2 regions of the Alteromonas sp. 14N.309.X.WAT.G.H12 genome follow, and region 2 is predicted to be linked to the other one. Evidence: riboswitches for the same ligand, from Rfam matches in the RefSeq annotation. Region 2 holds a riboswitch; the other holds the start of a gene.
The links. Region 2 has a riboswitch for thiamine pyrophosphate ahead of thiC (phosphomethylpyrimidine synthase ThiC). Riboswitches for the same ligand answer to the same signal wherever they lie in the genome.
Positions count from the first base shown of each region.

Region 1: another riboswitch for thiamine pyrophosphate. It lies ahead of V5298_RS17895 (TonB-dependent receptor); the one in region 2 lies ahead of thiC (phosphomethylpyrimidine synthase ThiC).

Region 1 is NZ_JBAHZB010000115.1:5,080-9,296, reverse strand. It holds gene V5298_RS17895 (TonB-dependent receptor) at 1-1,963, opposite strand, end outside; TPP riboswitch at 2,018-2,120, opposite strand; gene V5298_RS17890 (PEP-CTERM sorting domain-containing protein) at 2,257-2,913, opposite strand; cyclic di-GMP riboswitch class I at 2,959-3,042, opposite strand; gene V5298_RS17885 (helix-turn-helix domain-containing protein) at 3,237-4,217, shown strand, end outside.
Region 2 is NZ_JBAHZB010000002.1:48,858-53,074, forward strand. It holds gene feoB (ferrous iron transporter B) at 1-1,552, opposite strand, end outside; gene V5298_RS01665 (FeoA family protein) at 1,592-1,825, opposite strand; TPP riboswitch at 2,035-2,149, shown strand; gene thiC (phosphomethylpyrimidine synthase ThiC) at 2,261-4,138, shown strand; gene thiE (thiamine phosphate synthase) at 4,142-4,217, shown strand, end outside.

The DNA of each region.
Region 1 (4,217 bases), on a different contig from region 2:
TACTGAATCCGCCAAAGCCTCGGGTATAATAGGTTTTGTCGAACATATTTTTCACCCACAATGAGGTACGCCAATCGCCTGCCACCCAACTCACATCGGTATTAAATAAAGTGGTTGCCGGTGATGTCACATCATGACCATCTGAGAACCGGTACTCATCTTTAAAATCCATATCAAATTGCCACACCAAATGTTCAGTAATCCACCATTCGCTAAAGAGGTTTGCGGTGTAGCGCGGCGCTTGTGCTTGCTGCTGCTTTTCAACCCAACTCCCGTCAGCGGTTTCATAACCTTCAAAGGTTGCGTTTAAGTAACCTAGGCTACCATTGAGTGTCCATACCTCATTCACCTGCCACGTCAGTTCTAACTCGGCGCCTTTGTTCGTGCCCACATCGGCATTGGCAATAATATCCACAAAGGTGGCCGAACCATCTTCACGGGTTTGTACATCAAAATCGCTAATCTGGGTATTTTCCCGATCCATATAAAAAATTGCCGCCCGTGCGATGAGATCTGGCGTAAAGACATGGCCTTTAAAGCCAATTTCATAATTGATGTTATATTCGGCGTCATAAAAGCGACTAGACTCACTGACGTCCTCGTCATAATTGATCCCGGCGCCCTTGTAACCCCGAGAAATACTGGCGTATAAGAAGCGCTCCCCGAACTGATAAGAAAGGGATAATTTGCCGCCCACCATGGTGGCATCATCATCAAAAATGACACTGGCGTTATCCTGATAATCGTAAGCGTAATTCTCTACACGCAACCCACTAGTGAGTATCAGGTTGTCGCTAAGATGGGTATCCAGTTGACCATAGATTGCCGTCGTCGTAGGTTTAAACTCGCTGATAAAATCGCCATCATTGTAGGTATATTCCCGCAATAAATCCTGTTCACTGTGACTATATCGCGCGCCCACCACCCAATCAGTGGAATCATTAAAAAGGCGTTGGTTATCACTGGAAGTGAATCTTAGTTCCGCAGTTTGCTGATCCACCCCGCGATAATACCCATCAAAAGAGGTATAACCTAAGGGATGAAAGCCCGTATAGGTCCAATCTTCATCATAACCGTACTCAAGATTATGACTGGCGTAGGTTAAAATCACTTCCACAAGCCCAGCGCTCGTTTGGTGATATAAGTGACCACTTACTGCGTGGGTAAGTTGGCGATCAAAACCGGGCTCATCAGACAAGGTGTGGCGGTTGTTATCCAACGAAAAGGCATCATAACCATTATCAATGTCATACCACCGATAGTTAACCGCCAGCACCGTATCCTCAGAAGCGTCCCAGTTTAAGGCTAAATGGAAGGCATCTTCATTAATATCATTGGTATCATCCCGCTCTAAGTAGTCATTCTCCATAAAGCCGTCGCTGCTATTATGGACAACGGCAGCGCGGTAGCCGAGGGTGTCGGTGAGCATGCCTCCGTGAGCCCCTTCAACGCGGAACAAGGATGTGTTCCCCGCCGTCATAGATATGTGGCTATCGGTGTTATCCCCTGTAGGCTGGCTGACAAGTTTAACGGCCCCGGCCAGTGCACCGGTGCCGAAAATAGTGGCTTGAGGTCCCCGGTAAATTTCAACTTGCTGGATATCAAACAGTATGCCGGCGGCAGCCAGCCCAGAGAAATCAAAATCATCAACCAGGAAGCTCACCGAGGGATTGATGGGTTCGGCAAATTGACTGCGTTCACCAATACCACGGATTTGGACAAATCGTCCTCTTGAGGCGCCGGTGGCAAAATTCACATTCGGGGCAACATTTAACATGCCATCGATATGATTGGTCTGCCGACTATCTATACGCTGAACGTCGATAACCGATGCGCTAGCACTCAGTTGGGCAAGGGTTGTTTGGCGAAAATCACCAGATACAGTGATATGTTCAATATCTGTTTGGCTTTCTGCAAATGCAGGAGACGCCAACAGTGCGAGAGTGAGTATGCGTGTGTTCATTTAGGATCTCTTTACGTGTAAAAAAGATCCGGCTTTACGGAAGGTATTGAGGCTAAATTATAGATTTACCATCCCTACGCCGGCATTATCCGGATCAGGTTAAAGGGTTCCCATGTTAGGATCTCAGCCGCTTTTCGCGGCACCCCTTGGCCTATTTGTTGTTATCGTCTCTTTGTTTGATAACAACGCACGGCAGTCTACCAACTCTTATGATTGAGTCAAGTTGAAGACTACCGCAGGGAGGATAAAAAAGCCCGCAGTGTGACGTGGCGGGCAATGTGGGCTAAAAAGCCCTATTTTTGGCGTCTAGCGCGCCATCCCATAAACCCTATTCCAAGAAGTATGAGTGACATGGCGGTAGGTTCACTAACTTCTGAAATAGAGGCATTCCGAAAGCGAACAGTCATATCGTTACAACCTGCTGACGCATCGCAATCGTTAATAAAAACGATATCGGTAATAAGGCCGGATAGGTAGTCATCTAAAGTAATGGAAAACGATGCCCACTGAGGTTCAGAGGTGTAAGTGAAATCATCAAGACCAAAATTTTGTGTACCGGCTAATGCAAAGGTGCGAGAGGCATCATAGTTTTGCTCGCCGCCTGAAAAATCCGCCAGCCAAATACCGGCAATTTCAGAGTAGGCGGCAGGATCGTCGTTGGAAGCTTTCATACGAAATTCAAAAGACAATTGGTAACTGCTATTGGCGTTGTCCAAATCCAGGCTTTGAATACCAAAGGCATCGTCAAGATTCAGCGTATACCACGCATTTTCTTGCAGACTTAATACACTTCCAGCATTATTCCAAGTGTAATAATTACCATCACTTTGCTGGTGTGCCGTTAGCGATTGATTTTCAAAATCAATCTCATAGGTATTAATAATATCGGCTTGCGCGGTAAATGCGCAGAATGTAGCCAGCAAAGTTGCAGCTTTCATGCTAAATTTCATAGGAGTTCCTTGAGCAGTGTTTGTCTTTCAATCATCAACAACATGCACTGCAACCCGGCGGTCTTAATGGCGGTGCTAAGATCCGTGGCTTTCCGTCCCTGCCTCACGACAGGTTTGGCGTTTACGCTCTCTTGAAGGTGACGTTTTTCAAGATTGTCGTTACAGGGGAAATGATAAGATGTGAGCATCTGGGTTAACAGGACACTTATGGGCTTTCTTTGCTACAGATCTGTCCATTCAAGGAACACATAGCGCCCTGTAATCGCATTTTTCTTATATGCGTACAGTGCGAATGGAACTCACGTGGATAAACAGGAGAACATGTGCAGTATCAAGGATTATTCTGGTCGGCTATCATACGTGCTTTATTAAGTCTTCGCCGCGATCTCAGCATTAACGATGATAGAGACATCACCATACTCGACAATGTCGCGGCGTTAGAGTCTGGCAATCTGCCCGAAGACACATTAGCCAACGTCATTAAGGCCTTATGCCCGATAAATCATCGTCAGCAACTTAGCCGATCCTTAATTGGTTATTTCGATTTTAATAAAATGAGCAACCTTGTGGTACTGCTCACCGCCAGCAAGCACATTGATGACGCCTTGTGCGTAATGGGAAAACAATACCGTCACTTACTGGGTTCAGCTGCCGATCTAACCATCACTCGGGACAACGACACCACATCCCTTGTATTCAACGTTGGTAAGCACGCCATACTCACTGATATGCGTTGCTATTTTCTGCTCGCTCTTTTTAGGCACCTCGCCGGTAGGAAATTTGATTTTCAGTCCATTAGCCTGCCCTTGAATAATGAAGATCCCTTATTGGCGTCACTAACCAAAGCGACCATAAAACCCAGTTCAAAGCAGGTCACCCTTACCTTTGAGAGTAAATGGCTTACCCATCCATCATTTTTCTATTCTCAATCGATACAAAAAATGTTGAGCAGTACCTTAGAGGAAAAAGATGACGTCCCACTTAAGCAACAAATAAAAGCGGTGTTTCAGCAGGCCGCCAGCCCTGCCCGGATCCGTACAGAATGGGTTGCCAGCCAACTTGGACAGACAGAATCGGCATTGCGCCGTCAGTTGCGCCAGGAATCCATTTCTTTTAGCGCATTACTCAAAGAATTTATACATGATCAATCCTGTCACTTACTGCTAAGTGGCGTCAAAACCGATGATGCAGCCGACCAATTGGGGTTTGCCGACAGACGCTCCTTTGAGCGCAGTTTTAAAGAACATACGGGTATTAGCGCCGGTCAACTAAGGCAAATAGGAAGTCGACTACGTTTTCAAAAA
Region 2 (4,217 bases):
ACACTTCACGGGCCAAAAATGACATTAAAATAGCCACGCCATAACGCCAGTCTAGCCCCATTGGCGCAAAGACAGGTTCAATCCAGTGACCAATTTGCCCCAACCAACTATCTTGTAATGTACTGCCTAGCGGGAAATAACCGAGAACCCAAATACCCATAGACACCATAAAGATAACCGGTGCAGCGCGACGTATAAACTGAATACCACTGTTGAGAACTCGGTTAAACAACGGCTTCCAATGGGGTAAGCGGTAGCTAGGTAACTCCAGAATAAACGGCATGTCTGATTCTTCTAAATCCGGTGGCAAAAAGCGGGTAAGTAACTGACTCACCACCAGCGCCATCACAATGCCGAAAAAGAACAAGCCAAAAAAGGCAGCACCCTGTAAATCGAAAATACCTAAGAAGGTGCCATCCCGGGGAATTAACACCGCCACCAGCAAGGCATAAACAGGCAAACGGGCAGAACATGACATCAAAGGTATGGTCATCATGGTAATTAAGCGTTTGCGCGGAGACTCAATGGTACGCGCGGCCATAATGGCCGGAATTGCACAGGCATGCCCCGATAAATAGGGAATAAAGCTACGGCCAGATAATCCAAAGAAACTTAACGGCCTATGGCACACCAACGCCGCCCGCGCCAAATAGCCACTGTCTTCCAGCAAACCAATAACAAAAGTCAGCACCATGATTTGCGGCACAAATACCAGAAACGAACCGAACCCACCGAAAATAGCGTCGTTTAGAAAATCAGAGAGGATCCCGTCTGGAAACAGGGATGTGACCATGACGGCAAGTTCGCCAATACCATTTTCCACGCCGTCCATTAAGGGTGTGGCCAAGGTAAATACGCTTTGAAACAGCACAAACATCATGGCAAGAAAGATAATCGACCCCATCACACTGTTTAGCATGAAGCGATCCATTTTATTCTGGTTGGTCAGCACAATGTCGGTGTGAATGCCATAGGAAGATGCCAATTCACGACTGCGCGCCGAGGCTTTTTGGTGTGGCTTTAACGTACGCGTAGGTACGCTGGATTCGGGCGATGCCGCCACAGACAACATGGCTTGTTTAAACTCATGCAAACCATCAAGCGAACGGGCAGACAATGCCAAAACCTGGCTACCCAGTGCATTCGACAAGGCCTCGGTGTCGATATCCTCACCGATACGCCGTAATTCATCGATAAAGTTTAAAGCAAAGATCATGGCCTTGTTGTGCTCTTTGGCCAACTGCTGAACTTGCAGTCCCAGCACCAAACTGCGTTCTAAACGCGTGGCATCCAACAAACAAACCACCAAGGCGGTGTTGTCATCGGCAATGGCGGAGGTAATTTCCTTTATAGCGATTTCTTCGTCTCGGCTTAACCCATTTAACGTGTAGGTACCGGGTAAATCCACAAGGTTATAATCCTCGCAGCGACCGTGTTTAACTTCTACCGTCACACCGGGGTAATTAGCGACTTTTTGGCGCATCCCTGTGAGCTGATTAAATAATAAGGTTTTGCCTGTGTTGGGTTTCCCCACCATTAGAATACGTTGCATATAAGAAGACTTTCCTGTTACTGCTAAAGCAAGGCTTACTTAGTGACGAGCATGCACATGAATGTGTTGCGCCAACTCTTTTTCCACAGCAAATACGCTGCCGCCGAGTTGAATGATAATTGGACCGCCCCAAGGTCCTTTGCGCAAGCAGAAAACTTCCTGCGCGGTTTCTAACCCCATTTCAGCCAATCTAGCTGTAACTTTTTCGTGAAGATCAGGAGTCAGGGATGCAACGGTAGCCCGTTGCTGAGCTGGCAATTCCCAAAGTGTCATAATTTTTCTCTTTACTGCGCCGAAGGGTTGGGCGCAGAAGTTTTACGCCATACGCCATGAAATAGCAATAATTTTCATTCAGGTTATCAAAACCTGACCACCTACACCAGACACTCACCGACTAAGTTGCCGAAGATTCAGACTAACAACCTATTTTTTGTCTACAAACAAGGCTTGTCATGACCGGTCAACTACGCTTATAGTAAACACAGAACTTGTCGGAGTGCTTCGTCTTCCAGTTGGAAGCAAGCTGAGACCGTTAGAACGGGATCCGTAGAACCTGATCAGGCTAATACCTGCGAAGGGAACAAGAACGCAACACAGCTTTACACCCAAATCGTCTTCCACATCTGTTTTGGGTTTTCGCCTCATGTGTTGTCCCTTGTATACACTCCTGACAAGCATTTACTCTTTGAACACAAAGGAATTAATGCTATGTCAACACGACGTCAAAAGCGCGAACAAGCGCAACAATTTATCGCCTCATTAAAAGGCCAGGCTTTCCCTAACTCCCGCCGTCATTACGAAACCAACGCAGATGAAACGGTGCAAGTTCCCATGCGCCTCATTGATCAATCGCCCACCCCACTAAGCGACGGTCAATTTGAAACCAACCCGCCGATTCCCGTGTACGATGCTGCCGGTGTATTTGGTGATCCCGATGTTCAGGTAGACGTGACAAAAGGGATCCCTGCAATTCGAAATGCCTGGATCGAAGAAAGAGCAGACACCCGCTCCATCGCCAAGTCCGAATCCAGCTTCACGCAGGTACGGGATGCCGATATCACCACCGAATCCATTCGTTTTCAGGCGAAACCAATTACCCGTAAAGCCAAAGTCGGCCACAACGTTACCCAACTGCATTATGCCCGCAACGGCATTGTTACCCCGGAAATGGAGTTTATTGCCATTCGGGAAAACATGGGCCGAGCAGCCATACAAGACGAGCTTTTGCAGCAGCAACATCCCGGTGAAGATTTTGGTGCCCGCATTCCTGAAGTCATCACCCCAGAGTTTGTGCGCGAAGAAGTGGCCGCAGGACGTGCCATTATTCCAGCCAATATTAACCACCCTGAAGCCGAGCCCATGATCATCGGGCGCAATTTTCTGGTAAAGGTAAATGCGAACATTGGTAATTCGGCGGTGACCTCGTCCATTGAAGAAGAAGTGGAAAAGCTGGTGTGGGCAACACGCTGGGGCGCTGACACCGTGATGGATTTATCCACCGGTCGCAACATTCACGAAACCCGTGAGTGGCTGTTACGAAATAGCCCGGTTCCCATTGGCACCGTGCCCATTTATCAGGCGTTAGAAAAAGTCAACGGCGTTGCCGAAGATCTCGACTGGGCCATATTTCGCGACACACTGATAGAACAAGCCGAACAAGGGGTGGATTACTTTACCATTCATGCTGGTGTACGCTTGCCCTTTGTTCCTATGACAGCAAACAGAGTAACGGGCATTGTCTCCCGTGGCGGCGCAATCATGGCCAAATGGTGTTTGTATCATCACAAAGAAAGCTTCTTGTATGAACACTTCCATGAAATTTGCTTAATTTGCGCCGCCTATGATGTAAGTTTGTCGCTGGGCGACGGCTTGCGCCCGGGCTCCATTGCAGATGCCAATGACGAGGCTCAGTTTGCCGAATTACGCACCTTAGGCGAACTGACCCAAATTGCCTGGCAATACGATGTACAGGTAATGATTGAAGGCCCGGGCCATGTGCCGATGCACCTGATTAAAGAAAATATGGAAGAGCAGCTTCACCATTGCCACGGCGCGCCCTTTTATACCCTTGGCCCACTCACCACCGATATTGCCCCAGGTTATGATCATTTCACCTCAGGTATTGGCGCGGCCATGATTGGCTGGTACGGCTGTGCCATGCTCTGTTATGTAACCCCCAAAGAGCACCTTGGCCTGCCCGACAAAGAAGACGTAAAACAAGGGTTAATTACCTATAAAATTGCTGCCCACGCCGCTGATTTAGCCAAAGGACACCCGGGCGCACAAATTCGTGATAACGCCATGTCTAAAGCCCGGTTTGAATTTAGATGGGAAGATCAGTTTAACCTGGCGTTAGATCCCTACACCGCCCGCAGCTATCATGACGAAACCCTGCCCCAAGCCGCTAACAAGGTGGCCCATTTTTGTTCCATGTGCGGGCCCAAATTCTGCTCCATGAAGATATCCCAGGAAGTGCGGGATCAAGCCAATGCCAAAGCACAGGCAGAAGGGATGGAGGAAATGGCAGAAAAATTCTCTGCTCAAGGAAACCAACTGTATGTTGATGCCGCCAAAGCCGGAGCCTAAGCAATGAAAACGGTTCTTTTAATTGGTGGCATCGACAGTAGCGGTGGCGCGGGGCTGGCACAAGATGTTCGGGCCAATT